Zobellia nedashkovskayae: one gene and its partners. The protein of the gene in region 1 interacts with the protein of each later gene in a pairwise test. Links are inferred from orthologs where the notes say so. Each region holds a gene or a part of one and is shown in the gene's direction. Other genes may lie near its edges. The genes, in order: rlmB, tsaE and IWB64_RS11920.

Region 1 (10,404 bases):
ATTTTTATGATGATTTTGTTTTCTTTGAATAACAGAACCCACATTTTTTTTACTTAAATAATCTAATTAGCACCTTTTCCTACCCTAGGAATCAAGATTAAGGTCGAAGAGTAAATGTCTTAGACAAACTACATAATGTACCGATGGATTAAGTATGATAATAACTAATTTTTAGTTATTTTTAATAATTAATTCAATCACAATGTTTCCAAGGAAATTCTTAAAATACTTTTTACTATTTTTCTTTGTTAGTATGCAGCACGCATATTCCCAAAGAGAAGCTAGTAGGTGGTATTTTGGAAACAACGCAGGTCTTGATTTCAACAGTGGTATTCCTACACCATTACTTAACGGAAAACTAGAAACTCATGAAGGTTGTTCAACCATATCAGATCAGAATGGAAATTTATTGTTTTATTCAGACGGATTAAATGTATGGGACAAATCGCATAGATTAATGCCAAATGGAACCGGATTGTTTGGACACGAATCTAGTACTCAGTCCTCTATAATCATACCTAAAAACATAGAAAGAACTCAGTACTATATCTTTACCGTTGATGAACCTGACCCTGATGAAGATGATAACAAAGGTTTGAATTACACTTTGATTGACTTAACACTAAACAATGGGTTTGGAGATGTCGTTACATCAGAAAAAAACATACATCTTGTTACTTACAATCAAAGCAATTCAGAAGAACTACGTCTAAAATGTTCTGAAAAAGTATCTGCTGTACAGCATGAAGATGGCACATCTACTTGGGTGATCACCCATTTTACAGATTCTTTTTACGCCTTTAAAGTCGATGAAAGCGGGGTAAATACCACACCAGTAATTAGCCCGAGCAACACGGATGTACCCACAGGTGGTTATAAACAAAATGCTATAGGGTATCTTAAGGTTTCACCAGATGGTAAAAAGTTGGCCATTGCCCATAGCCAGGTCAGTAATAGCAATGTATCAGGCCCAAAAACGCAAAGCAGACAGTCAGGTAAAGTTTTGCTGTATAATTTTGATGCCAATACGGGAAGTGTTTTCAATGAACAGGCACTTCTAAACAGCAAAATACCGTATGGAATTGAATTTTCTCCAAAATCAACTAGATTATATGCTACCGTCAATAATTATAAAGATGATGGAAGCCCTTTAGGAAGTTCACTATATCAATTTGATTTGACATCGAGTGATATAAAGGAATCCATACAGGATATAAACTCTTCTACAAACGTTGCTGGAGCACTTCAGTTAGCTATTGATGGAAAAATTTATCGTGCAGGTTATTCCATTAATAATTCCGGTACCAGTATATCAGTCATCAATAACCCTGAAGTTTTGGGTACTGGGTGCAATTATGTAGCAAACACTATTTCTTTGGGCGGAAGATTCTCAGAATTAGGCCTCCCACCCTACGTTCAATCCTTATTTCTTCTAAAGTTTGAATTTCAAAATGTTTGTCTAGGAGATGAAACTGAATTTGAAATACAGGGTGACGCCCCTTTTGATTCAGTAACATGGGATTTTGATGATGGCGCTACTTCCAATGAAATATCTCCAAAACATACATACTCTGCTCCTGGAGAATATACAGTTTCTCTTACTAAAACTATTGGTAGCACAGTAAGTGATCCTATTACAAAAACTGTTATTATTTTTGACACTCCAAAGACACCTTCGGATATAGTTGAATATTATCAATGTACTAATACACCCAATAGTAATGGACTAGAGAAATTCAATCTCGCTAATATAAATTCTTCAGTCAGTTTAGATGCTGATCAAATTATAAACGTATTTTATTATAATGATTTGCCTAGTGCAGAATTGGATACAACCAACGTAAATGCACTACCAATGGAGTATAAAAACGTCGTGCCAGATGAATTACTCGTAGCCAAAGTATTAAACCCAATTAGTTTATGCTATAGCTATGCCGAGGTGAAATTAAAAGTTAAGCAAACCTTGACTTTAGATATTGCTAATCTGAATGGATGCGCATTAGATGATGGTACCGGTGAGTTTCGCCTTGATTTAAAAAGACAGGCTATTCGTAATGACTTGAATTTAACTGAAAATAGTACCATTCAATTTTATCTATCAGAGAACAAAGCGCTTTTAGGATCCGGAGATTACTTACCTGATACCTTCATATCAAGCACCAATACAATTTATGTTAGAGTAGAAAATGAAAACATCTGTTATGGTTCGGGTACATTCGATATCGAAATTGAACAATTCGATATCGAACCTAACCAAGACGTATTGCTCTGTGGTACTGATCAAGAAGGTACGACCTTAACATCTGGTATTAAAAATGAATCTAATACCAGCTACACCTACCTCTGGTCAACCGGTGAGATGACATCCACAATAAACACGACTCAGGAAGGAATCTATTTTGTAACTGTTACCAATGACACCGGGTGTTCCGCTACTAGCACTATTTCAGTCAAAAAAACTGAGCTACCCGGTATTAAAAACATCAAGGTCTCAAATGATATTGTTGAAGTCATAATGAATAGTAATAGATCGTTTGAATACAGTTTAGAATATGATGGCAACTATCAGCAAAGCAATATCTTCAAGAATGTTGCTACGGGCACCCATATGATTTATGTTCGAAATATAGATGGATGTGGAGTTATTTCGCAAGAAGTTTCTGTTTTAGCCTATCCAAAATTCTTTACACCCAATGGCGACCAAAGTAATGACTATTGGCAAATAGAGGGATTTGGCTCTGAGAATCAAATTAATGCGCGTATTTCTATTTTTGATAGATTCGGAAATCTTCTAGCGCAAATAGACCCCACTTCACAAGGTTGGGACGGGAATTTTAACGGTCAGCCTCTGCAATCCTCAGATTACTGGTTCCGCGTATCATTGGCCGATGGAAGGCTACTACGAGGCCATTTTACGCTAAAACGATAATATACATTATGAAAACAATTAAGATATTGATTATTTCAGTATCTACCCTTCTCCTTTTTTCATGCAGTTCTGACTCTGTCGATGAGGAAGTAAAAGAAGTAGATATTACATTTGAAGACGTAGACAAAAGCTTTTCTGAACTGGTTGTTAACGAAGGTAATAACGATTATACCTTGGAAGTTCCTGACGGACTTTCTTGGAATTTTAGAGTAACTGCCCCCGAACCTTCAAATGAAAAGAAATCTCTTTTTATTAATCTTCATGGCGCTGCCGGGGGGAGTCCAGATGCACATAAAAATACATCTTGTTATTTAGAAGCAGCTACAGCTTCAATCAATGCGTATGTAATAAGTCCGAACGGCGGAACAAATCTATGGTTTGAACCTATAAACCAATCCCAAGTTATGGGACTAACTACACTTGCCCTAAAATACTGGAATATTGACCCGGAGAAAGTAGTCGTAACAGGTTATAGCAACGGAGGCATTGGAAGCTGGTTCTTTGCAGAAACACAACCTGAAGTTTTTAGCGCAGGTATTCCAATGGCCAGTTCTTACAATACTACAAACACAAATGGGGAAGCTAGAGAAATCCCTACCCCATTATATGTAATTCACGCGGAGAACGACGAACTCTTCCCCTTATCCGAAACCCAAGCGTGGGTAGACCAATCAGTTGAAGCAGGAAGTACAATTGAATTTGTAGTAGCAGGCGGTTTAACGCACACGGAACTTTGTGAATACGCATCCTATTTTGAAGATGCTGTCGACTGGCTTACTACCTCCATCTGGAAATAGCCAAAGTATTGACGGTATTTTTCTGAATCAAGCCAATTATTCTTATAACAGAATCCAATAATATAATTCTGTAATAACCTATATTTGCGCCCATGGACAAAACAACTCAAATTTACGGTATACGCGCGGTCATAGAAGCTATAAATGCTAATGAACCCATAGACAAGGTGTTTGTCCAAAAAGGCCTTAAAGGTGACTTATCGCGTGAGTTAGAAGGATTGATTCGTAAAAACGGAATCAACTCTTCTTATGTGCCTATTGAAAAACTGAATCGATTGACACAAAGCAACCACCAAGGTGTTGTTGCCAATATTTCCCCTATTACCTTTTATGAACTTGAGGAACTTGTTGAATCTGTGATAGCGGACAAGAAAGCTCCTTTATTTTTATTATTAGATCAACTTTCGGATGTCCGTAATTTTGGGGCTATAATAAGAACTGCAGAATGTACCGGAGTTGATGGTATCATTATTCAGAAAAAAGGTGCTGCACCTGTAACTGCAGATACTATTAAGACTTCTGCCGGTGCCGCTTTTAAAGTGCCTATCGCAAAAGTTGACCATATTAAAGATGCCGTTTATTACTTACAGGCAAGTGGTATAAGCGTAGTTGGTGCTACCGAGAAAACGGAAACCTCCGTTTATGACGTTAATTTTACTGGGCCATCGGCTATTATTATGGGTTCTGAAGATCGAGGCATCTCCCCCTCTACCCTAAAGGCTGCGGACCATTTAGCCAAATTACCATTATTAGGTGAAATTGAGTCTTTAAATGTTTCTGTTGCTTGTGCTGTATTCTTATATGAAGCTGTAAGACAAAGAACTTCAGTTAAATCTTAATTAAAAGTAGGTTCACAGAGTGTAGTCTACGCCTATTCTAGAGTATCACTCTCTTTATTTTCTTTGTAGTGGTACGTAATTTGAATTCCCTTGTCAGGAACAACTTCTTCGGGTGGTAATTTTATAAAATTTTCATGAAACTTCTTCGTCACAATATATTACATCCATAATGTACCTAATTACTTAATGTTAAGCTTCTTTTTTCAACAGAAATTACTGTTGAATTACCTGCAAGTATATATTAAAAGAGCTTTTATCTTTTAGTATATAAAAATCTCAATTTTGCTATCCTATATAATTCAGCACACATAATCAGTATAAGTTAATAAATTCGATTTTATTTAATTCTGAAGCTACAAAATGTGTTTTTTTTGTAATAAATAGACAGAAAAATACAATTATATCACGCACAAAAACTATGCACGCATAATTTAAAGTTAAAAAAAATAGGATTCTTAACATTAATTTAAGACTTTTATAGGCAACTAATTCAAACATTAATAAAATGAAAGTAAAATTAAGAGGACTATTAACCCTTTTTCTGGCTTTAATAGTGCAAATCACTTTTGCACAAAACAAATCGATTACCGGTGCGGTGTCAGATGAAAGTGGTTTGCCGTTACCAGGGGTCAACATTGTTGTTCAAGGAACAACCACCGGTACCCAAACAGATTTTGACGGAAAATATATTATTTCCGCCAGCGAAGGTCAATCATTGATTTTTTCCTATCTAGGTTACAAAAACGAGACTGTTTCCATTACAACTTCAAGCACTATCAATCTTCAAATGACAGAAGATGCACAGGCTTTGCAAGAAGTTGTTGTTACCGCACAAGGAATTAAATCCAATCCAAGATCTTTAAGTTATGCTGTTCAAAGCGTAGATTCTGACGAAATAACAAAAGCTAGGGAAACTAATTTAGTTTCTGCTTTAAGTTCAAAGGCTGCGGGTGTACAAGTTACCACTTCTTCAGGTTCTGTAGGAGCTTCTGCAAACATTAGAATTAGAGGTAATACTTCTATTACACGTTCTAACTCACCATTATTTATAGTAGATGGTGTACCAATTGACAACTCATCTTTTGCGGAGGATCCAACGGATTCTTTTAACAATTCTGCGACAGGTGGTAGTGATTTCTCGAATCGTGCCATTGATATCAACTCAAATGATATTGAATCAGTAAACATTCTTAAGGGAATTGCAGCTCAAACCTTATACGGACTGCGAGCAGCCAATGGCGTAGTTTTGATAACCACAAAAAAAGGTAAGGCCGGTAAAACAAGGTTTACATTAAGTACTTCTACAACCTTATCTAGCTACAACAAAGTTCCTGCGTTACAACAGGTATATTCTCAAGGTAGGCATAATGAAGATGGTTCGGGCTTGGAATACAGAGGCCCTGAAACGTTTGAAGGTGATACTTGGGGACCCAAAATTTCAGATTTGGAATTTGATGGAGATTCTTCGTACCCATTTGATAGAGGTGGGCGCTTAGTTCCGGCGGGAACTGGAAACGGCGTAGCAGCAAGAGCCTATGATCAATATGACTTTTTCAAAACTGGAGATGCTACTGATATTAATTTGTCCGCAAGTGGTGGAAATGAAATTGTCAATTATCGTGCCTCGGTTGGTAGATTAAAACAAAACGGAATTTCACCAAATGAAGAATTTTTACGAAAAACGTTCAGATTAGACCTTGGAGCAAAATTGAGCGAAAAATTGAGATTGGATGCATCAGGGCAATACACCAACTCTGGTGGTACCAGAGTTCAAAGAGGATCCAATATTTCTGGTATAATGCTTGGATTAGTAAGGTCTAGTCCAACTTTTGACAATGGAAATGGTCTTACGGGACAAGCTGCAGCAGATAGTGAAGCCACTTATTACTATGACATTCCTGGATCAGAATTGCCAGGTCAAAGAAGTTATAGAGACGGAATTTATAACAACCCTTATTTTACGGTTGCTAAAAACTCCAATAAAGATGATGTTAATAGAACCATTGGTAAAATGGGACTTACTTATGATTTAAGTGATGCCATAAGTTTTAAATCATCGGCTTCCATTGACCGTTATACAGATACCAGAAAAATTGGTTTTGATGTACTAGATGCCAACTTTGGATCCGGTAGGATATTAAACGATGTTATCGCAAACCAAGATATAAACTGGAACTTCTTGATGAGTTTAAACCATGATTTTAGTGAAAAACTTGGGATTACCTCTAGTATTGGATATGATGGATATTATACTAAATTCAATAGGCAAACTGTCATTGGTGATGGAATGACAATTCCTGGTTTCTTTAATTTAAGTAATGTTGAAACCACTCAAGCCTCTGAAAATTCTAGCGCTAAGAAGCTAATCGGGGCATTCGCCACTGCTACGTTGAGCTATAACAATATGTTATTCATAACCCCATCTTTCCGTAATGACTGGTCATCTACATTACCTGTAGATAGTAACACATTTCAATCGTACTCTATAGGTGGTAGTTTTGTTTTTAGTGAACTACTTAATCAAGATTCCTTTATAAACTATGGTAAGCTAAGGAGTTCTTGGGGTAAATCAGGTAATGATGCACCTGTATATGCAACCACAACAAATTTTAATGGAACCCTAGTTGGCGGAGACGGATTTATTCAGAGTACTACATTTCCGGCGTATGATGCAACCTCTTTTGAAAGATCCTCAAGAGCTGGAAATCCTGATTTAAAACCAGAAGAAACAACTGAATTTGAGATAGGTATAGAGTTATCCATGCTTAAGAGCCGTTTAAAATTCGACTTCTCTTATTATGATAAAGAAACTACAGACCAAATAATTCCGGTGGACGCTGCTCCATCATCCGGTTTTTTAGATCGCTTTGACAATGCGGGAGTTGTTTCTAATACAGGTTATGAAGTAAGTCTAGGTGGTTCTCCAATAAGAACAGAAGATTTTTCTTGGGATGTTAATGTAAACTGGACTACTTACGAGAACGTAGTTGAAGAACTGACCGAAGGTGTAGAAAATATACTGTTAACAGGTTTTACTAGTACCAGTTCCCGTGCAGTCGTTGGCGAATCTTATGGTGTTATATTTGGTTCACGATATCTAAGAAATGATGCCGGTGAAGTGTTGATAGATGACAATGGATATGCTTTGCAAGATCCTGAAGACGGTGTTGTAGGGGACCCAATTCCTGATTGGATAGCAGGTATCAGCAACTCTTTTAGATACAAAGGTCTTGGTCTATCTGTCTTGTTTGACATTAGAGAAGGCGGAGATGTGTGGTGTGGAACTTGTGGAATTCTAGACTATTTTGGTACTTCCGAAGCAACTTTGGTTAGAGACCAGACCACTGTTATTCCAGGCGTTGTACAATCAACTGGTGCTGTTAATACACAAGTAATTCCTTATTCAGATTCTTCAGTTAGTGAGAACAATAATCTTTGGAGAAGATACGGTTTTGGAGGGCTTTCAGAACCGAATATACATGATGCATCTTGGATACGTTTACGCGAGATAACATTGTCGTATGATTTTCCAGACAAATGGCTTGAAGGCACTTTTATAGATGGCATATCTCTCTCAGGGTACGGTAGAAACCTGTGGTTAAGCACGGATTACCCAGGTATTGACCCTGAGACAAACTTAACCGGTGACACCAATGGTATAGGCTTGGATTACTTTAATCAGCCCAATACAAAAAGTTACGGCCTTAATGTAAAATTAAACTTTTAAGAAAATGAAGACAATAAAATTAATACTTTGTACACTATTTTTAGGTCTATTTGCTTCATGTGAAATCACTGACTTAAATACCGAACCTGATAGTCCTTCAGCAGAATCTATCAATGCAGGTGCTATATACCCTGGTATGATAACTCAAACCCATAGAAATTCAATGGCGTTAGGTGGAAGAATAGCTGGAATAATAACGCAACATTTTGATGGCCTAGATGCTCAACAAATTGCATATGCCCAATACAATATTGGAGAAAATGATTTAGACAATTTATGGGGCTCCGGTCTTTATGGAGCGGGTTCTATGAGGGATTGCTTTGTTATAATGCAAAACAATACCGGAGAGGTTAGTGCGTTGGCCAAATTATATATGGCCGCTAATTTAGGGGCGACTACAAGTATGTGGGGAAATGTACCTTATACAGATGCGTTTCTAGGCGATGCCGGAAACTTAAACGCTACATACGATGACCAATCTGAGCTTTATGGTACGATTCAAACTCTACTAGATGAAGCTATTGCAGAAGGTGTTAATTCTGGCGTAGGGGCATTTATGGGAGCGGGGGCAACAGATGGTATCAACTGGGAAGCTACTGCACATGCTCTGAAAGCACGTTATTATTTACACTTAACTTCTGTTAATGGCACCACCGCAGCGCAAAGTGCTCTTCTTGAAGCACAACAAGCATTTGCCAGTACGGCCGAACAACCAGATTTTGTATTTAGTGCCCCGGCGCAAAATGCGAATCCGCTTGCACTTTTCGATAATGACAGACCTGGAACTATAGGCTTTTCTAGTTCACTCAATACTCTAATGGCCGGAGACCCAAGATTACCTTTATATACTACAGACGGGTCAACTTTCGCTGGAGAGGAAGGTCTTTTCTGGGGGCAACTAGATTCTCCAACCCCACTTATTTCCTATTGGGAGGTGAAATTCATAGAGGCCGAAGCTATTATTAGAACTGCAGGATCAGATGCAGACGCCTTGGCCGCACTACAGGACGCAGTACTTTCTAATATGCTTTACATTGGTATAGATCAGGCTGACGCTGACGCCTATGTAAATGCATTAAGCCTTTCAGGTAGTGAAGCCGATAAAATAGAGACTATCATCGTAGAGAAATATAAATCTTTATACGGAAATGCCCCATTAGAAGTGTGGGTAGACTATCGTAGAACAGGTTTTCCGGATTTGATTCCAAATCCAGATGCCGTTCCTGGTGTGAATCCTTCTGGAGTAATTCCAAGAAGGTTCTTATACCCTATCACTGAACGGACTACTAATTTAATTAATTACGAAGCTGCTATTTCAGCTCAAGGCGGTCATTTATTAGACGATGACTTATGGGCTTTCCCAAGTAATTAGCACTAATTCTTAAAACAATTTAAAAGCCACCTTGATAAATTATCAAGGTGGCTTTTCTTTATTTATAGTTAGTACAGAATAAAAATTCTAAACAGATTCAACCTTGAGTAATACAATATGCGTTAACAAATTTCTACTCTACCACGTCATTATCTTTATTTTCTTTAAAGTGATATGTAATTTGAATTCCTTTGTCAGGAACAACTTCTTCGGGTGGTAATTCTATAAAATTTCCATTTTCATCAAACTGCCTTAAAAACGCATCTGCTTCTTCATCATAATCCTCTTTCTCCCAATCGTATTTTTTTACGGGCGGCACTTCGGTTTTCAACGTAAATGCTAACAGAAGTCCTCCAAGAAACCCTCCTAAATGCCCTTCCCAAGAAATTCCATCTTCAACGGGAAAAATATACCAAAGCATACTTCCATAAATAAAAACTACAATTAAGGACAAGGCTACTAACCTATAGTGCTTAGTGAAAATTCCCTTAAAAAATATAAAACTTGCTAAAAGGTAGATAACACCACTGACACCTATATGATATGAAGGTCTACCCATTGCCCAAGTAAATAAACCGGAAATTAAAATACCTATTAAAAGTACCCTTAGCGCAATACTTCTATAGAAATAAAACAACGACGCGGTCAAAATGGCTAACGGAATAGTGTTATTATAGAGATGTTCTAGCGAACCATGAATAAACGGGCTAAAAATAATGCCTTTTAAACCCGAAACTCGC
Region 2 (10,343 bases), 3.1 Mb from region 1 along the record:
CACTTTTCACCAATAACGGTGTCGTGCCCAACATGTACTTGATTATCTAACTTTGTTCCCTTTTTAATAGTTGTGTCGCCAGTTACCCCTTTATCAATAGTACAAAGGGCTCCAATTTCAACATTATCTTCAATGACCACTCTCCCACAAGAAATAAGTTTATCAAAACCGTCAGGTCTATTTTTATAGTAAAAAGCATCTCCGCCTAAAACTGAACCTGAATGAATAATTACATTATCACCAATGACGCAATTATCATAAAGACAGACATTTGCATGTATCAAACAGTTCTTGCCGATTTTAACATTGTTACCTATAAAAACATTAGGCTGAATAATGGTATCCTCTCCAATTTCCGCCGAAATGGCCACAGTATTGGTTGCCCTTTCAAAGGGTCTAAAGTGAACAGAAAGTTTATTGAAATCACGAAAAGGATCATCAGAAATTAAAAGCGCCTTCCCTTCTGGGCAATCAACTTTTTTATTGATAAGAACAATAGTAGCCTTTGAAGCTAACGCCTTGTCATAATACTTGGGATGATCTACAAAAACAATATCCCCGTTCTGAACCACATGAATTTCGTTCATGCCCAAAACCTGAAAATCATCAGCGCCAACATATTCGCAATCGATTAATGTAGCAATATTCTTAAGAGATTGAGCCTTCGGAAATTTCAATGGAACAGTATATTCGGTTATTATTTTTTGAGAAAATATTTTAGTGAGCTAATTAAGAAAAACGACTATTCCTTAACACGCTCCATATAAGTTCCTTTCTCTGTCTCTACTTTAATTTTATCACCCTCATTAATAAATAAAGGAACGTTTACCTCTGCTCCAGTTTCAACTTTCGCTGGCTTAGTCGCATTGGTTGCCGTGTTTCCTTTGACACCTGGCTCTGTATAAGTAACTTCTAAAACAACACTAGCAGGCATTTCCACAGACAATGGCATACTATCTTCAGTGTTGAAAAGAATTTTAACGATTTCTCCTTCTTTCAATAATCCCGGAGAATCCAATGAACTTTCCTGAAGGGTTATCTGATTATAATCATCTGTATTCATAAAATGAAAGGTCTCCCCTTCAGGATACAAAAATTGGTATGAACGCGTTTCAACACGCACATCCTCGATTTTATGACCTGCAGAAAATGTATTATCCAATACTTTTCCTGAAGAAACACTTTTTAATTTGGTACGTACAAAAGCTGGCCCTTTACCCGGTTTTACGTGCATAAACTCAATAATTTTGAAAATATCATTATTGTAGCGAATGCAAAGTCCTTTTCTAATATCTGATGTTGATGCCATTTCTTATATACTATTTAGTAAGTGATTTTTATGATGGACGCTATGTCTACTTCGGCAAAGCCTCCAGACTAAAAATTTATGATTAATTATTACTGAAATATCCTTTCATGATTCCGCGTTGGGAATCCCTGATAAATTGTAGAATCTCGTCCCGTTCAGGAGTAGCTTCCATTTCAGCTTCTATAATTTGTGTTGCTTGTGAATTATTGTAATGTTTTTGATAAAGAATACGATAGATATTCTGAATCTCACGAATCTTTTCTGATACAAAACCACGTCTACGTAAACCTACGGAATTAATACCCACGTACGAAAGTGGCTCACGAGCTGCTTTTACAAAAGGAGGAACATCTTTTCTAACTAAAGAACCACCAGTAACAAAAGCATGTTGGCCAATAGATACAAATTGATGCACAGCCACCAAGCCGGCAAGAATTACGTTATCTCCAATAGTAACATGTCCTGCAAGCGTAGAATTGTTTGAAAAAATACAATTATCACCAACAATACAGTCATGCGCTACATGACAATAAGCCATAATCAGGCAATTTTTACCAATTACAGTCTTATTCCTATCAGAAGTACCTTTGTGAATAGTAGCACACTCCCTAATGGTAGTGTTATTACCAATTATTACCGTGGTGTCTTCATTATTATATTTCAAATCTTGAGGCGGAGCGGAAATTACGGCACCTGGAAAAATATTACAATTTTTTCCAATACGAGCGCCTTCCATTATGGTTACATTAGAACCGATCCAAGTGCCATCACCTATCGTTACGTTGTTGTGAATTGTAGTAAACGGTTCTACCACAACATTCTTAGCAATTTTTGCGCCTGGGTGAATGTAGGCAAGGGGTTGATTCATTCTATTTCTTTTTAGCTATTTGCGCCATTAATTCTGCCTCACATACAAGCTTATTATTGGCATAAGCGTACGCTTGCATATGACAAATACCTCTTCTTATTGGCGTAATAAGGCTACAGTGAAATGTTAGTGTATCACCTGGAAGTACTTTTTGCTTGAACTTGACATTATCCATTTTCATGAAAAACGTCAAATAATTTTCTGGATCAGGAACAGTACTTAAAACTAAGATACCTCCTGTTTGAGCCATGGCTTCAACTTGCAAAACACCTGGCATAACTGGAGCCCCGGGAAAATGACCAATGAAGAAATTTTCATTCATTGTCACATTTTTCATCCCTACTACATGTGTATCGGATAATTCTAAAATACGGTCAATCAACAAAAACGGAGGCCTATGAGGAAGTACTTCCATAATTTGATGGATGTCCATCAAAGGCGGTTGATTTAAATCGTATTGTGGAATTTTATTCCTTTTCTCTAATTTTATAATATTAGACAGTTTCTTTGCAAACTGCGTATTTACAAAGTGACCTGGCTTATTGGCAATTATTTTACCTCTTATACGAGTACCCGCCAAAGCTACATCACCAATAACATCTAATAATTTATGTCTTGCAGCTTCATTAGGTTGATGTAAAGTAAGGTTGTCCAAAATACCATTGGCCTTAACCGAAAGCTTCTTCTTATCGAATGCGCTTTCTAGCTTTCGCATGGTTTCTTCTGAAATCTCTTTATCCACATAAACAATGGCATTATTTAGATCACCACCTTTTATAAGTCCACTATCAAGGAGCATTTCAAGTTCATGAAGAAAACTAAATGTACGTGCTTCGGAAATCTCACCTTTAAAATCGGATAACCGCTCTAATGTAGCATTTTGGGTTCCTAAAACCTTGGTTCCAAAATCTACCATAGTCGTTACCTGATAGGTATCTGATGGAATAACAGTTATTTCACTACCTGTTGCTTCATCCTTATAAGAAATAACATCTTTTACAATGTATTCTTCACGTTCGGCATCCTGTTCTACAACACCAACAGTTTCTAAGGCCTCTACAAAATATTTTGATGAGCCGTCCATGATCGGAGGTTCAGGAGCATCCAGTTCAACTAGGACGTTATCTATTTCAAGACCAACAAAAGCAGCCAAAACATGCTCTGAAGTCTGTATCTTAACCCCCCTTTTTTCCAAGTTGGTACCTCTCTGAGTATTGATCACGTATTTGGCATCAGCCTCAATAATCGGTTCTCCTTCTAAGTCTACTCTCTTGAACGCGTACCCGTGATTTTCAGGTGCGGGAACAAATTTCATGGTTACCTCGGCACCGGTATGGAGGCCAACGCCTTTTAAAATAACCTCTTTCTTAATGGTTCTCTGTTTCATTCTTGTAATGATCGCTGTATTTTTTTTCCAATTCGTCTATTCTATTCAAAATCTTTGGCAAGTTCTTGAAGTAAACGTACGACTTATTATAATCCCCATAGTTTAATGCAGGGGATCCTTGTAGTACTTCGTTGCTTTTAATGTTACGGCCAATACCGGATTGTGCCTGTATCTTTACGTTATCGCCAATCTTAATATGTCCTACTATACCTACTTGCCCACCAATCATACACCGTCTACCTATCTTGGTAGATCCTGCAATTCCCGTTTGGGCCGCTATTACAGTATGCTCGCCAATTTCAACATTATGCGCTATTTGAATGTGATTATCTAGCTTTACGCCTTTGTGTAAAATTGTAGAACCCAAAGTAGCTCTATCTATAGTAGTACCGGCACCTACGTCTACATTATCTTTTAAAATAACATTACCGGTTTGTGGTACTTTTTGATATTCACCGTTTTTATCCGGGCTAAAACCAAATCCGTCAGAACCAATAACTACGCCGCTATTGATAACGCAGTTATTTCCGATAACCGTTTCGGAATAAATTTTAGCACCCGCAAAAATCGTTACGTTATTGGCTATGGATACATTATCGCCAATATAAACATTGGGATAAATTTTTACATTATCTCCTATAGTAACATTATTACCTAAGTAAGAAAATGCCCCAAGATAAAAATCGGTGCCATATGTAGCCGTTTCCGATTTGAATACCGGCTCCTCAATACCTTTCTTATTGTTCTTTACTTCATTATAAAATTCCAGTATTTTTGCAAAAGCCTCGTAAGCATCCTCTACCTTAATAAGAATGGTCTTAAGCTCATGCTCAGGAACAAAATCTTTATTAACTATCGTAATAGACGCTTTTGTAGAATAAATATGAGAAGTATACTTAGGGTTCGCCAAAAAAGTCAGAGTACCTTCCTCGCCCTCTTCTATTTTGGCCAATTTATGAACGGTAACCTCGGAATTTCCTAGTAATTCACCTTCTAAAATACCTGCAATTTGACCTGCTGTAAATACCATGAGCACAAAAGTAAGAAAAATAGTTAAACAGAATCTTTGGGATAACAGATATAATATTTTGTCACCGTTTTTGACAGCGCTTTAAGATTTAACTGATCGGAAGCTTTTGCTACATCAATCAACTTTTTATTCTTTCTTAATATATTGATGTTCTGATGGTGACGGTCATATGCCTTATTCTCTATCTTTCCTTCAAAAACAAAATAAGTCGTTTCGTGATCAGACAGATTATGTTTTACTTTAACCCTGTCCATATGTTTTTGCAAAACAGCTTTGTCAATTGGGCTGTTCTTAAGTTTTACTTTTAAAAACTGCCTGTTTATAAGCATTTCACACAACGTTGACAATACAAAATCTGTATGGTCTTGCCATGATTTTATGGCCGCTAATACATCTACATCGTCCAATTTAGAGAAGATACTTAGCGTTTCTTTATTGAAATTCTTCTTTTCAATTCGGTGCTCCATAAAATACCGAAGCGCATTGCTACAAACAACAATTTGCCCTTCTTGCATAATCTCCTTGGCCCGCTTAAGTATACGTATCAACAGTTGTTCAGCAACAATTCCGGTTTTATGTAAATATACCTGCCAGTACATAAACCTTCTGGCCATCAAAAACTTTTCTACAGAGTAAATCCCCTTTTCCTCCACCACTAAATTACCATCAACAACATTAAGCATGGTAATTAATCGTTCTGAATTGATGTTTCCTTCGGCTACACCGGTATAAAAGCTATCTCGTTTTAAATAATCCAACCGGTCCATATCTAACTGACTAGATACTAACTGATTTAAAAATCGCTTTTCATATTCTCCTTTAAAAATTGAAATGGCCAGCGTTAATCTTCCGTTAAAGATTTCGTTTAGAGCCTCCATAAACTGCAACGAAATATGCTCATGATCAGTACTCTCTACAATACTATGCTCCATAGCATGTGAAAAAGGTCCGTGCCCAATATCATGTAAAAGAATAGCAACGTATAGCCCTTCTTTCTCTTCTTCACTGACCTCCACCCCTTTATATTCCAGCAACTGCAAGGCGTTCTGCATAAGATGCATAGACCCTAGAGCGTGATGAAAGCGCGTATGATGAGCACCTGGATATACCAAATAGGACAAGCCCATTTGAGATATTCTTCGTAGACGCTGAAAATACGGATGATTAATCAGGTCGAATATTAGTCCGTTCGGAATAGTAATAAATCCGTAAATTGGATCATTAAAAATTTTAAGTTTTCTTGAGTTTATCAAAATGAGGGTTGCTTTGCAATGTTCACAGTGGTAAAGTTAGGCAAAAGACAAAGTAATAGACTCGGTAAATGAATATTTTGATGACCATTCGGTTTTTTGAAGGTTATTTTTCACCGTTTTAAAATAGAAGCAATACGTATATTAAATGAATAAGATTTCCATATTATGGGTAGATGATGAAATTGATTTACTCAAACCACATATTATATTTTTACAAGGAAAAGGCTATGATGTTATCACCTGTCAAAGTGGACAAGAAGCATTAGAAGAGTTGCAGAAATCCAGAGTTGACATTATTTTTCTGGATGAGAACATGCCCGGAATATCAGGATTGGAAACTTTAGCTGAGATAAAAATATTAGATTCATCCATTCCTGTTGTAATGATTACCAAGAGCGAGGAAGAATTTATAATGGAAGAAGCTATTGGCTCCAAAATTGCCGATTACCTAATTAAGCCCGTAAACCCAAACCAGATTCTTCTATCCTTAAAAAAGAACCTTGACCATTCGCGTCTCGTTTCAGAAAAAACAACATCCAACTATCAGCAGGAGTTCAGGAAGATAGCCATGGATTTATCTATGGTGAATTCAGTTGAAGAATGGGTGGACCTTTACAAAAGGCTAATATATTGGGAGCTACGTCTAGAAGATATTGAAGACAATAGCATGTTCGAAATTCTAGAATCTCAAAAAGCCGAAGCAAATACCCATTTTGGCAAATTTGTGGAAAGAAACTACGAAAGCTGGTTTGACGGGGATGGCCCTGTTCTTTCGCATACCTTATTTAAGGACCTCGTAAAGCCTGAGCTAAAAGACGGACCTACCCTACTCTTGGTTATTGACAACCTTCGTTATGACCAGTGGTATGCTTTTGAAGATACCGTAAGTTCTTTTTACAAAAAGAACAAGGAAGAGTCTTATTTCAGCATTTTACCCACCGCTACGCAGTATGCCCGTAACGCTATTTTTTCTGGCCTTACTCCAATGGCCATGGAGAAAAAGTATCCAAAATGGTGGAAAAACGACACGGATGAAGGTGGCAAAAACCTTCATGAAGCCGATTTTCTAGGCGAACAAATAAAAAGATTAGGCCTAAACCTAAAATGGGAATATCATAAAATAAGCTCTTTAAAACAAGGTAAAAATCTGTTTCAGAACTTTAAATCGCAAAAAGATAACGACCTAACCGTACTCGTGTACAACTTTGTGGATATGATTTCACATTCAAAGACAGAGATGGAAGTCATTAAAGAATTGGCTAGTAATGATAAAGCTTATAGGTCTCTTACGCAGAGTTGGTTCAAAAACTCACCCTTGTTAGAAATTATTCAGCAAGCGCAACAAATGGGGATGAAGTTAATTATTACCACAGACCACGGAACCATTAATGTAAAACAACCCTCTAAGGTAATTGGCGATAAAGATACGAGCCTTAATCTGCGCTATAAAACAGGACGAAGTCTTACCTATGAAAACAAAGACGTTTTGGCAGCCAAAGACCCTGCCCAGATTCATTTGCCCCGTATAAACATGAGTAGTTCCTTTATATTTGCAAAAAACGACCTATTCTTTGCTTATCCCAACAACTACAATCACTACGTTAACTATTACCGGAACACCTACCAGCACGGCGGGGTTTCTTTGGAAGAGATGATTATACCATTCATAGTTCTATCACCAAAATAGTATTGCTCTAATTATGGATATTATATACACCGAAAATGAAATTAGTGAAATTGCCAAAAAGGTAATTGAAAATGCCAAAAGCAAGGTACTCCTATTTCACGCACCAATGGGTGCCGGCAAAACCACATTGATTAAAGCTATAGTAAAACACCTTGGCGTTGCAAATGCAGGAAACAGCCCCACTTTTGGTATTGTAAACGAATACGAAAGTAAAGAAGGGCAACTATTAGCTTACCATTTTGATTTCTACCGCATAAATGATGAAATGGAAGCATTGGACATGGGTTTTGAAGACTATTTAAATCAGGATGTATGGATTTTTATAGAATGGCCAGAAAAAATAAAATCTTTTCTACCAGAGAACAGCACTAATGTTTTCATTGAAGTAGTAGATATGCAAACCCGCCAAATTAAAATTTCTTAAAACACTTTTCACTAAGAGGTAAAAACATTGTTTGAAGTATAGGTTATTGTCCAAAACTTGTTAAATTAGTTAAAGTGTAAGGTTTCTCGGCTAAGTTGTTCTGTTTTAACGTTTAAAGACGTACATTTGAAGCTTTTTTTTCCTACTTTCGCTGAAATAACTAATTGATTTTTAATTTAAAACCCCTCAAAATGAAAAATTTAGTATTTGGTCTTTTAGCATGTGCAACTTTATTAGCCGTTTCTTGTGATTCAAGCAATACATCTGAAGATGATAGCTTATATGAAACTAATTCTATCGATAAGAAAACTGCCGAAATTGATGGCGGTAGACATTAATTAAGAATCTTATTTTTATTTGAAAAGCACTTTAATAAGGTGCTTTTTTTACGCAATATAATCTCATCTTTAGAGTTATGGTACTGATTATGGTTGATAAAAATCAAATACGGAAAAAATTAATTATAGAAGGTTTGATAGCTATTTTTTTAGCGATAACTCCTTTGATATTTTATTTTTACAAATACATCCCTTTAAAATCAGATGAAAATTGGACTGTTTTTTGGATTGAATTTACCAATAACGGCTATAAAGATGTATCTACTGCATTTTATTTTTATATTGGGAAATTTGTACCTCTAGCACTTTTGACTATATGGTTTACGACCTGTAAACAATGGTGGTATCATGCCTTATTAATTCCAATAGCCATGTACAGTTTTCAACTTTATAGTGTTCTCAGTGAGGATATTAAAAAAATTGATGAAAATGAAATATTATATTTATTAGGTGTCTGCATGGTAGTTATACCCGTTGTTTACTTCATAAGACTCAAACTTGTGGATAAATACGTGCACGGAATAGATTTAGAAGCCATGGAGGCAGAATTGACCGCTTTAAAGAAAAAGCAAGCATCACAGGCTATTGATAAAAAAGTAGATAAATTCATTGCTAAAGAAACCTCCAGAAATTCTTCAGGATACAAATCCTTATCAGATAAAATAGACACCAAGCTATCTACAGATAATATAGAATATACCTTTAAGCAATTTCAGCTTAGATGTAGCAACTGGCTTCGACCTAAATTCTAATTTACCTTACTTATTTTACGATATCGCAAAGTATGATATCATCCAAAATTCAACAAAATGTCGTATTTTTACTATTAATCGCGTATCGTACGATTAGAAGTAAAAACTATGAACCAACCATCTTCTCCTTTTAGCAAACACCAGTTGCTTCCACAAGAGGAAACCTTGGAAATTCTTCGTCAAAAGGGCGAACTATTTATTGGCATCCCCAAAGAGAACCAATATCAAGAACAACGTGTTTGCCTTACCCCAGATGCGGTAAATGCCATAACTGCTAACGGTCATCGTGTACTCATTGAATCCGGAGCCGGAGAAGGTGCCCATTATACAGATTTAGAATACACCAATGCGGGAGGAGAAATAACCCGAGATACAAAAAAAGTGTTTTCCTGTCCGCTACTTCTAAAAGTAGAGCCGCCAACACTTTCAGAACTTGAAATGATGAATCCGCAAACGGCCATTATTTCAGCTTTACAAATAAAAACACAGAGTAAGGCCTATTTTGAAAAGATGGCCAAGAAACGAATTACCGCCATTGCTTTTGAGTATATCCGTGATGAAGATGGTAAATACCCGGCTGTGCGCTCACTAAGTGAAATTGCAGGAATATCTTCCGTTCTTATCGCTTCCGAAATCATGGCTGCTACCAATGATGGTAACGGACTCATGTTCGGGAATATAAGCGGTGTTCCACCTGTTGAAGTGGTTATTATTGGAGCAGGTACGGTAGGAGAATTCGCTGCTCGCTCCGCCATTGGGCTTGGTGCAAATGTCAAAATTTTTGACAATTCAATTTCTAAATTACGTAGTATTCAATCCAATCTTAGGCAAACAGTATATACTTCTACTATTCAGCCTAAAAACCTTTTAAAATCTTTAAAACGTTGCGATGTAGCCATTGGTGCTACCCGCGGTAAAGACCGGTCACCCGTAGTAGTCACCAGCAGCATGGTAGAACACATGAAAAAAGGCGCCGTTATTATTGATGTGAGCATAGATATGGGCGGGTGTTTTGAAACAAGCACAGTAACTACACACAACAAACCCACCATTGAGAAATTTGGTGTAATACACTACGGTGTTCCTAACATCCCTTCTCGCTATCCAAAAACGGCAACGCTTTCTATCAGTAATATTTTCACCCCTTATTTACTTGAATTGGGCGAAAATGGCGGTCTAGAGAATTCACTGCGTTTTGATAAAGGTTTACGAAATGGACTCTATATGTATCATGGTATTTTAACCAACAAATCTGTAGGTGAATGGTTTGATTTACAGTACAGTGACATCAATTT
Region 3 (10,420 bases), 2.3 Mb from region 1 along the record:
TCCTTCTGAAAAGTAACCCAAACAGTTGGCCATAAAACGGGCACCTACATCTTTAAAAGCCATAGTTGGCCCATGAAAAAGTTCTAAAGTAGCCACATTTTCTTCGATTTCTACAACAGGAAACTCAAAGTCAAGTACTTTGGCAATGATTTCACGAAGCCTTTCATTCGGTATTTCTTTGGATACGAATTGATGAATTGCGTTAAAGGCAATCTCATGGTCCGTTAAATCTTCAATATTTTCAAAAAAACGCTTAGGCAACGGTTCTATTTTCTCAGGGAAATAAAGACCTTTGTCAGGCGCAATACCTTTAATAACGGCATCTTTAAATGAAACTTCAGGGGCTTTTTTGTTTAGACTGTAAAAATTCATTACTGTATGGTCTTAATTCCTTCACTATTAATTTTAGATACATGAACATCATAATCAATACCGATGTTTTTGTATACTTCTTTCATTGCTGCGGCAACTTCATTTGCGGTATCTATCCCTTTGCTGAACGCAAATATAGATGGACCCGAGCCTGAGATACCACAACCTAAGGCACCAGCCTTTAGGGCTTCACTTTTTACTTGATCAAAACCAGGTATAAGTATGGAACGTATAGGTTCTACAATGTGATCTTCCAATGAACGGCCTATGAGGTCATAATCTTCAGTAAACAGACCAGCTATGAGTCCGCCAACATTGCCCCATTGTTTAATACCGTCCGCCAAGGTAATATTGGTTTTAAGTATCTTCCTTGAATCTGATGTTTTAACTTCTATCTGTGGATGAATTACAGTTGCGTGTAATTCTATTGGCGTATGAATTGGAATAATATCCAGTGGGTCATAACTACGTACTAATGTAAAACCACCAAATAGGGCAGGAGCTACATTATCTGCATGAGCTACTCCGCTTGCCAGTTTTTCTCCTTCCATAGAAAATTTAACGAGCTCAAGCGTGGTAAACGGTCTGTCTAAAAGTTCATTCATGGCCCAAACGGCACCAGTAGAACTTGCGGCACTGCTTCCAATTCCGCTACCGGCTTTAATCTTTTTGTAGATTTCTATTTCAAATCCACCTGTGTAATCGCTTTTTTCTAAAAGAGCCAAACCTGCTACGCCTGCAACATTTTGAAGCGTTTCCATAGGTAAATCTTGACCTTCAAGTTTGGTGATTCGGATACCTTTTTCTTGGGTTTTCCTAACAACCATTGTATCGCCTACATTATCAAGGGCGACACCTAGGACGTCAAATCCACACGAAACATTTGCTATAGTGGCAGGGCAAAAAACTTTGATTTCCTTCATGATTAGAAATTTCCGATTCTGATGATGTCGGCAAAAATACCTGATGCTGTAACATCTGCACCTGCACCTGCTCCTTTTATGATCATAGGTTGGTTAGGATAACGCTCTGTGTAGAACAACACGATATTATCACTGCCTTCTAAGTTGTAAAAATCATGACCTTTTGGTATAGCTTGTAAACCTACGCTTGCTTTTCCGTCCTCAAACTGGGCAACATATTTTAGCTTGCTGTTGGCATTATTAGCTTCTTTATACATGGCCTGAAAATCATCTTCATGCTTTATGAGCGTAGCAAAAAAGTCTTCGTTATTATCCGTATCCAAACTTTCTTGTGGTAAGAAAGATTTGTTAGCAATATCTGTAATCTCTAATTGATTCCCACTTTCTCTAGCTAAAATCAATATTTTTCGCATTACATCAACACCACTTAAATCAATCTTAGGGTCTGGTTCTGTATAGCCTTCTTGTTGGGCTTGTTTTACAATATCATGAAAAGTAGTTTTATCATTAAAATTGTTAAATACAAAGTTCAAACTTCCAGAAAGTACCGCTTGAATTTTAAGAATTTTATCACCAGAAGCAATTAAATGCTTTAATGTATCAATAATTGGTAATCCTGCACCCACATTAGTTTCGAATAAAAATGGAGCATTGTAAGTTCTAGCAAGCGATTTTAATTCTTGGTAATTTTCGTAGGCGGAAGAACATGCAATTTTATTACAAGTAACTACAGAAATACTATTTCCTAGATAGGTATTGTATGTTTTTGAAACCTCTTCACTAGCCGTATTATCAACAAAAATACTGTTACGGTAATTGAGTTCATTCACCTTTTTCATGAATTCCACTTTATCGGCTTTTTGACCACCGGCTAAAGCTTCTTCCCAGTTTTTAAGAGAAATTCCATTCTCTTCAAAAACCATGGTTCGCGAATTGGACATTCCTATTACGCGGATATTCAATTTTAGGTTTTCCTTTAAAAATTTCTTTTGTTGATAAACTTGATTCAAAAATTTTGAACCCACATTACCAACACCCATAACAAATAAGTTCAGCTGTTTTATGTTTTCCTCAAAAAATTCTTCATGAAGGGCATTAAGAGCCTTCTTGACATCATCTTTTTTAATGACTGCAGAAATGTTTCGCTCAGATGCTCCCTGTGCAATAACCCTTAGGTTTACATTGTTCTTCCCTAAAGTGCTGAACATTTTACCGCTCAAACCCTGATGGCTTTTCATATTGTCACCAACTAGAGCAATAATGGCCAAATCTTTTTCGGCTATTACAGGTTTTATTTTTCCACGTTCAATTTCATATTCAAAAGCGGCGTTCACAACTTCGGTAGCCTTATCAATATCATCGGCAGCAATACCTACACAGATTGAATGTTCAGAAGACGCTTGAGTAATAAGTACAACGCTTATCTCTGATTGGGAAAGTACTTCAAAAAATCGTTTTGAAGTCCCTGGGATACCTACCATTCCCGGTCCTTCCAGAGATAAAAGAGCAATATTCTCAACATGGCTTATACCGCGTACGGTCTTACCTTTTTCGTTTTTGTTCTTGGTAATTAATGTACCTGCATTTTCAGGTTCAAAAGTGTTTTTTATTACTATAGAGATACCCTTAGCCAATACCGGTTGAATGGTTGGTGGGTATAAAACCTTGGCTCCAAAATGAGAAAGCTCCATGGCTTCTTCATAAGATATGTGTGGGATTGCTTTAGCCTGTTTTACCAACTTAGGGTTAGCAGTATACATACCGCTAACATCTGTCCAAATTTCTAGGAATTCAGCATTGATCGCTGCTGCAACGATAGCCGCTGTATAGTCAGAACCTCCACGTCCTAAAGTGGTGGAGTTCCCGTTTTCAGAGGAAGCAATAAAACCTCCCATGACAATAACTTGGTGTTTGTCTTTATCAAGAAAATTTGTGCAATTAGCGTTGGTTAAATTAAAATTAACCGTGGCTTTGCCATTAACTTCATTGGTCTTGATGAGCTCTCTGCTATCTACATATCCGGCTTTCAAGCCTTCTTGTGCAAAATACTCACTAATGATATATGATGATAAAAGTTCGCCATAGCTTACAATTTTATCGGAAAGTCGAGGAGTAATTTCGCCAATTAGAAACGCACCTTCCAATAGTGTTTCCAAAGTATTGAGTTCACTTTTGACTTTACTAAGTACCTTGCTTTGAGCATTGACGTGAATAAGTGCCTTGGCAGTCTCTAAGTGTCTGTCTTCAATTTCTTTTAAAATTGATTTATACCCTTCACTTTGTTTTGAAGCCAAATGTGCCGCATTCAATAAGAGGTCTGTGACTCCACCAAAAGCTGATACCACCACAATGGTCTTATTGGTATTTGTATTGGCAACAATATTTTTTACTAATGATATGTTGGAGGCGTTGGCAACAGAAGTGCCGCCGAATTTTAAAACTTTCATGTTAGATGAAATTAACTCTTAAAAATAGATTGAATGCGAAATAACGCAATAGCGAACTGATATGTTTTTGTCTACCCCAAAGGGGTGGTGGTGCCAAACGTGTTGATTGAACCATTGGTCGTGAAGAAAAATTCAGTTGATATGTTTGCGATATGCTGATACATAGTAAAAATGAAAGCATCAAAAGTAGTACTTTTGGATTCTTAATCAAATTTTTGTTGTTAGTTATTAAGCGTTAATGTTAATTACTTACATTATTCAAATTTTTGTGAGATTTCTGCAAGGATTTATGGTTGTAAACCCTTGTTTTTAATACAGAAGTAACAATCAACAACTAAGTACATATTTAAAAACCAGATAATTCTACAATTTTATACATGAAAATTTTCTCTGCAAAGCAAATTTATGAAGCCGACAAGGCAACAATAAAAAAGAATAATATTTCTAGTAATGAATTAATGGAAGGTGCGGCCGTTCAACTTTTCAATTGGTTGCATTTAAGAATTCAAGGAGGACCGGTAAAAATTCACTTGTTCTGTGGTATTGGCAATAATGGCGGAGATGGTATTGCTTTGGCACGCCATCTACAAGAACATGGATATAATATAGCCGTGTACGTTGTAAACTATAGCAAGAAACGTTCAGATGACTTCTTAGTAAACCTAGACCGATTAAAAGATAGAAAAATTTGGCCTGAATTTCTTGAGGAAAATTCGGTTTTACCAGAAATAGGTCGTGAAGATATAGTGGTAGATGCCATTTTTGGAATAGGCTTGAATCGTGCACCCGATTCTTGGGTTGTTAACTTGTTTGAGCATATTCAAAAATCAGAAGCTTTTGTACTTTCTGTAGATATTCCATCAGGATTGTTTACGGATAAGGTTCCGAAAGATGAAAAAGCGGTAATAAAAGCAAACCATACATTAAGTTTTCAGGTTCCGAAATTGGTTTTTTTCTTACCTGAAACCGGTATTTTTACCCAACAATGGGAAGTTTTAGATATCGGTCTTGATCCTGAATTTTTAGCAAATACTGAAACGTATTATGAGTTAATAGGTAAAAATGAAATGCTTCCGGTTTATATTCCGAGAGAGAAATTTTCGCATAAAGGTACTCATGGACATGGTTTAATCGTAGGTGGTAGTTACGGGAAAATAGGGTCTGTTAATTTGGCTTCAAAGGCTTGTTTGGAAACTGGTAGCGGTTTGGTAACGGCTTACGTTCCTAAATGTGGATATATTCCTCTTCAAACCAATTTTCCAGAAGCAATGGTTTTGACCGATGCCGATGAAAAGTATATTACTAACATTGAATTTGATATTAATCCAACGGTAATAGGTATTGGTGTAGGGTTAGGAAAAGATCAGAGCACGGTAAAAGCATTAGATGAATTTTTAAGTAAAAATAAAAAGCCCCTAGTAATTGATGCAGATGCCCTTAATATTCTTTCAGAAAACAAAAGCTTACTTAAAAAGATTCCTGCTCAAAGTGTATTGACACCACATCCAAAAGAATTGGAACGTTTGATAGGAAAGTGGAAAGATGATTTTGATAAGCTGGACAAAGCCAAGAAATTTTCTAAACAATACGATTGCATTCTAGTAATAAAAGGGTCGCATACCATTACGATCTATGATGAAAAGGGTTATGTAAACACGACAGGTAATCCAGGGATGGGAACAGCTGGTACCGGTGATGTTTTAACTGGTATGATAACAGGATTGATTACTCAGAGCTATAGTCCATTAAATGCGGCTGTATTTGGAGTGTATTTACATGGTAGGGCAGGAGATATTGCTGTTGATAAAACAGGATACCAAGCACTCACGGCAACTAATGTTATTAATGATATTGGATCCGCTTTTATAGATTTATTCGCGCAGCCAGAAAGTAGACCTGAAGTTAATGAAAATGAAGCGCCGCCAGAATAGCCCGCTAATAAGAGATAGAAAAACGAAAACCTCAAGATTTCAAAGTCTTGAGGTTTTTTGTTTTTGGTAGAGTTATATAATACTATTTTGCTTTCACACGTCGTTTGACCCAAGTGACTGCATTATCAAATTCAATAAAGAATTTCATTGGTTTTTTATAGAAAAGTTTTTCAATCTTAAAGTTATGCATGTCTATTTCTTTTACGGAAACAATTGCTAATGCCTTAAGGTTGTCTAGTTGTCTCAAATAGGTGTAAATAGTAGGGTCTACGGCATAGGAATTTTTTCTCAGACTTATATAGCCAAAGTTTTTATCCCTAAAATGAATTTCTGAAATCCCTATTATTTGGTATACTCTCTCTAATGTAAGTGTTGCCCCTTCATCAAACAGCGAAACCATATAGTTTTCGTAAACCTGTATTTTTCCAACATCTAATTGATACTCCCTGACTATGATAGTCTTCTTTGGTCGTCTCACTTTCATTTTAAATATATTATAATGTCCTGAGACGAATGTAGATGTATCCTAATCTATTGTAAAAAATAATAGATTAAAAGCGTAAATATCGTTTATAGTGCTATTGCCAGAATAGTATTGTGTAGTGTTTCTTACGTTGAAATTTTATCATAAGAAAAAAGGGAGTCAATTTAATTGACTCCCTTTGCTAACATTTCTTACGTTAAGTTTATGATTTAGAAGATTTTTCTGCTTTTTTAATTTCAATAGTAAGTTCTTCTTTCTTCTCGTCTAGGTCCATTAGGATAGTATCTCCTTCTTCAAGTTTAGAATTTACTATCTCTTCGGCCAGAGCATCTTCAATATACTTTTGAATAGCTCTTTTTAACGGTCTGGCACCATATTGCTTGTCAAAACCTTTGTCTGCAATATAGTCTTTGGCCTTGTCAGTAAGGTTTAGTTCATATCCAATATCCTTGATTCTAGCAAACAATTTGCGAAGCTCAATATCAATGATTTTGTGTATGTCTTCTCTTTCTAACGAGTTGAAAACAATAACATCATCTATTCTATTTAAAAATTCAGGAGCAAATGCTTTCTTAAGTGCTCCTTCTATAACACCTTTCTGATGACTATCTTCTTGAGATTTCATTGCTGAAGTTCCAAAACCAACACCTTGACCGAAATCTTTCAATTTACGTGCTCCGATATTAGAAGTCATAATGATAATAGAATTTCTAAAATCTATTTTACGTCCTAGACTATCCGTAAGGAAACCATCATCTAAAACTTGCAACAGCATGTTAAATACATCTGGATGCGCTTTTTCAACTTCATCTAATAGAATAACCGAGTAAGGCTTACGTCTAACTTTTTCAGTTAATTGGCCACCTTCTTCGTAGCCTACATATCCCGGAGGTGCACCTACTAGCCTAGAAATAGCGAACTTCTCCATGTATTCACTCATATCAATACGTATTAACGCATCTTCAGAGTCAAAGAGTTGTTGTGCCAATACCTTGGCCAATTGAGTTTTACCAACACCGGTCTGACCTAAGAAAATGAACGAACCAATAGGCTTGTTCGGGTCTTTTAACCCAGCACGGTTTCTTTGAATTGCCTTCGCAACCTTCGCAACCGCTTCATCTTGACCAATAACATTGGCTTTAATAAGGTCCGGTAGTTCAGCTAATTTATTGCTTTCTGTTTGTGCTATTCTGTTTACGGGTATACCGCTCATCATAGAAACAACATCGGCAACATTGTCTTCACTAACTATTTCTTTATGTAATTTGCTGTCTTCTTCCCATTTTTCTTGCGCAGAAGCCAAATCTTTTTCAAGACGCTTCTCATCATCGCGTAATTTGGCAGCTTCTTCGTACTTCTGCTTTTTAACTACACTGTTTTTTAATTCACGAACATCTTCAAGCTTTTTCTCAAGCTCTAGAATCTGTTTAGGAACATCCATATTTACAATATGAACACGAGAACCCGCTTCATCAAGGGCATCAATAGCTTTGTCCGGTAAGAAACGGTCCGTCATATAGCGGTTGGTTAACTTAACACAAGCAATTATAGCCTCGTCTGTATAGGTTACATTATGGTGGTCTTCATATTTTGCTTTGATGTTATGAAGAATTTCAATCGTCTCATCAACGGTTGTAGGTTCTACAATAACTTTTTGGAAACGTCTTTCTAGTGCACCATCTTTCTCTATATACTGACGGTATTCATCTAGCGTAGTGGCTCCAATACATTGAATTTCGCCTCTTGCCAAGGCAGGTTTGAACATATTTGACGCGTCTAAGCTACCTGTGGCACCACCGGCACCTACAATGGTATGAATCTCATCTATAAAAAGAATAACATCATCATTCTTTTCAAGTTCGTTCATGACCGCTTTCATACGCTCTTCAAACTGGCCACGGTATTTTGTACCTGCCACTAAAGAAGCCAGGTCAAGAGTTACAACTCTTTTATTATACAAAATACGTGATACCTTCTTGTTTATGATACGTAGTGCCAAACCTTCGGCAATAGCACTTTTACCAACACCAGGTTCACCTATTAGTAAAGGATTGTTTTTCTTTCTTCTACTTAGAATCTGTGAAACACGCTCAATTTCTTTGTCTCTGCCAACTACAGGGTCAAGTTTGTCCTCCTCCGCCATAAGCGTTAGGTCACGACCAAAGTTATCAAGTACAGGGGTTTTTGATTTTTTGTTTCCTTTTTGTCCGGCTGCAGTTCCAAAGCTACCTTCTTTACCTTCGTTATCTTCGTTTTCACTAGGAAACGATTCGGAAGTTGGTGCGTCTACAATATCATCATCGCTTGTGATCATAAATTTAAACTGTTCCTTTACACCATCATAATCTACTTTCAGTTTGTGAAGTAGTTTCGTGGTGGGGTCATTTTCATTTCTCAAAATACATAATAATAAATGTGCAGTATTGATCGAGGAACTCTGAAAAAGCTTAGCTTCTAAAAACGTAGTCTTTAGGGCTCGCTCTGCCTGCCTCGTCAAATGCAGGTTCTTTTTATCTTTTTGTAAACTATTCGGGTTTGGATTGGAAGGGCTAAGAATTTCAACCTTTCGCCTAAGATGATCTAAATCGACCTCCATAGCGTCAAGAATACTAATTGCTTTGCCATTACCATCTCGCAAAAGCCCTAACATTAGATGCTCGGTACCAATGAAATCATGGCCTAACCGTAGCGCCTCCTCTTTACTATAAGCAATTACGTCTTTTACTCTCGGTGAAAAATTATCATCCATAAATTTATCCTTTCATCTATAAAATTACTAAAACTATACCAATCTAACGCAAATAGTGTACCTAATATTAGATAAAGTATCCGGAAATAATGAAAAAGGAATAGGTGTTAATGAGAACCGACAATTTTTAGTGTAAAAAAAAGTGTTGATAAATTGTTTAATAAAGAAAGCCGTATGTGCTTTAAAGGCTATCATTTTACGTATATTGGCATGTTTTTTAACTAAAGTAATTCTAGGATTTAAAAATGGCAGAAGGAGAAAAATTGATCCCGATTAACATCGAAGACGAAATGAAATCTGCTTACATCGACTATTCGATGTCAGTCATTGTGTCACGTGCATTACCTGATGTCAGGGATGGTCTAAAACCCGTTCATAGAAGGGTGTTGTACGGAATGCATGAGCTTGGAGTTCGTTCCAGTAGCTCTCATAAGAAGTCTGCACGTATTGTAGGTGAGGTTTTAGGTAAGTACCACCCTCATGGTGATACGTCCGTTTATGATTCTATGGTGCGTATGGCGCAAGAGTGGAGTTTACGCTACATGCTTGTAGATGGGCAAGGTAACTTTGGATCGGTAGATGGTGATAGCCCTGCGGCTATGCGTTATACTGAGGCAAGGATGCGAAAGATCGCCGATGACATGTTGGCGGATATAGATAAGGATACTGTAGATCATCAATTAAACTTTGATGATTCTTTGCAAGAACCTACGGTTCTTCCTACCCGTGTACCCAACTTGTTGATAAACGGAGCTTCAGGTATTGCAGTAGGTATGGCAACTAATATGCCGCCGCACAACCTTACAGAGGTAGTGAACGGAACTATTGCCTATATCGAAAACAATGATATAGAGATCGATGAGATCATAACCTATATTAAAGCACCGGATTTTCCTACAGGAGGGACTATTTATGGTTATGAAGGCGTTAAAGAGGCTTTTCATACCGGTAGAGGTAGAGTAAAAATAAGAGCCAAAGCTATTATTGAAGAGGTTCAAGGTAGGGAGTGTATAGTCGTTACCGAGATTCCATATCAGGTCAATAAGGCAGATATGATCAAGAAAACTGCCGATCTTGTCAACGAAAAGAAAATAGAAGGTATATCGACTATCCGGGATGAATCGGATAGAAACGGGATGCGTATCGTTTATATTTTGAAAAGAGATGCTATTCCAAACATCGTTCTTAATACCTTATATAAGTATACGGCATTACAAAACTCTTTTAGTGTTAATAACATTGCGTTGGTAAATGGCCGTCCAAGGTTGTTGAACGTAAAAGAGATGATTCACTATTTTGTGGAACACCGTCACGAAGTAGTTGTAAGACGTACAGAGTTTGAACTTAAGAAAGCTGAGGCTCGTGCCCATATTTTAGAAGGTTTAATTATTGCTTCTGATAATATAGATGAAGTAATTGCTATCATAAGAGCATCATCTAATGCAGATGAAGCTAGAGAAAACTTGATGGAGCGCTTTAAGCTTACCGAGATTCAAGCAAAAGCGATAGTTGAA

The links.
Region 2: the proteins of rlmB (region 1) and tsaE interact in binary tests that used the Escherichia coli proteins (3 or more experiments, as listed by UniProt). The link is inferred for Zobellia nedashkovskayae from one-to-one orthologs.
Region 3: the proteins of rlmB (region 1) and IWB64_RS11920 interact in binary tests that used the Escherichia coli proteins (3 or more experiments, as listed by UniProt). The link is inferred for Zobellia nedashkovskayae from one-to-one orthologs.

The regions. Positions count from the first base shown.
Region 1 is NZ_JADDXR010000002.1:563,124-573,527, forward strand. The notes cover bases 2,783-5,691. They hold rlmB (23S rRNA (guanosine(2251)-2'-O)-methyltransferase RlmB), read left to right. Parts: upstream 2,783-3,818; coding sequence 3,819-4,565; downstream 4,566-5,691. Other genes in these bases: IWB64_RS02455 (T9SS type B sorting domain-containing protein), read left to right, coding at 2,783-2,929; IWB64_RS02460 (prolyl oligopeptidase family serine peptidase), read left to right, coding at 2,938-3,726; IWB64_RS02470 (SusC/RagA family TonB-linked outer membrane protein), read left to right, coding at 5,071-5,691. Also shown: IWB64_RS02450 (DUF3179 domain-containing (seleno)protein), read left to right, coding at 1-32; more of IWB64_RS02455, read left to right, coding at 254-2,782; more of IWB64_RS02470, read left to right, coding at 5,692-8,292; IWB64_RS02475 (SusD/RagB family nutrient-binding outer membrane lipoprotein), read left to right, coding at 8,297-9,664; IWB64_RS02480 (rhomboid family intramembrane serine protease), read right to left, coding at 9,798-10,404. UniProt on the Escherichia coli protein: Specifically methylates the ribose of guanosine 2251 in 23S rRNA.
Region 2 is NZ_JADDXR010000002.1:3,680,827-3,691,169, reverse strand. Bases 6,405-9,252 are described here. They hold tsaE (tRNA (adenosine(37)-N6)-threonylcarbamoyltransferase complex ATPase subunit type 1 TsaE), read left to right. Parts: upstream 6,405-7,547; coding sequence 7,548-7,958; downstream 7,959-9,252. Other genes in these bases: IWB64_RS14980 (alanine dehydrogenase), read left to right, coding at 9,157-9,252; IWB64_RS14985 (hypothetical protein), read left to right, coding at 8,374-9,048; IWB64_RS14990 (peptidase m28), read left to right, coding at 8,150-8,296; porX (T9SS response regulator signal transducer PorX), read left to right, coding at 6,405-7,534. In the rest of the region: IWB64_RS15030 (UDP-3-O-(3-hydroxymyristoyl)glucosamine N-acyltransferase), read right to left, coding at 1-677; efp (elongation factor P), read right to left, coding at 743-1,309; lpxA (acyl-ACP--UDP-N-acetylglucosamine O-acyltransferase), read right to left, coding at 1,392-2,177; IWB64_RS15015 (bifunctional UDP-3-O-[3-hydroxymyristoyl] N-acetylglucosamine deacetylase/3-hydroxyacyl-ACP dehydratase), read right to left, coding at 2,179-3,564; lpxD (UDP-3-O-(3-hydroxymyristoyl)glucosamine N-acyltransferase), read right to left, coding at 3,545-4,594; IWB64_RS15005 (HD domain-containing protein), read right to left, coding at 4,618-5,847; more of porX, read left to right, coding at 5,993-6,404; more of IWB64_RS14980, read left to right, coding at 9,253-10,343. UniProt on the Escherichia coli protein: Required for the formation of a threonylcarbamoyl group on adenosine at position 37 (t(6)A37) in tRNAs that read codons beginning with adenine.
Region 3 is NZ_JADDXR010000002.1:2,843,732-2,854,151, forward strand. Bases 3,472-6,396 are described here. They hold IWB64_RS11920 (NAD(P)H-hydrate dehydratase), read left to right. Parts: upstream 3,472-4,119; coding sequence 4,120-5,673; downstream 5,674-6,396. Other genes in these bases: thrA (bifunctional aspartate kinase/homoserine dehydrogenase I), read right to left, coding at 3,472-3,742; IWB64_RS11925 (STAS/SEC14 domain-containing protein), read right to left, coding at 5,756-6,157; IWB64_RS11930 (ATP-dependent Clp protease ATP-binding subunit), read right to left, coding at 6,360-6,396. Also shown: thrC (threonine synthase), read right to left, coding at 1-372; IWB64_RS11910 (homoserine kinase), read right to left, coding at 372-1,295; more of thrA, read right to left, coding at 1,298-3,471; more of IWB64_RS11930, read right to left, coding at 6,397-8,906; gyrA (DNA gyrase subunit A), read left to right, coding at 9,152-10,420. UniProt on the Escherichia coli protein: Bifunctional enzyme that catalyzes the epimerization of the S- and R-forms of NAD(P)HX and the dehydration of the S-form of NAD(P)HX at the expense of ADP, which is converted to AMP.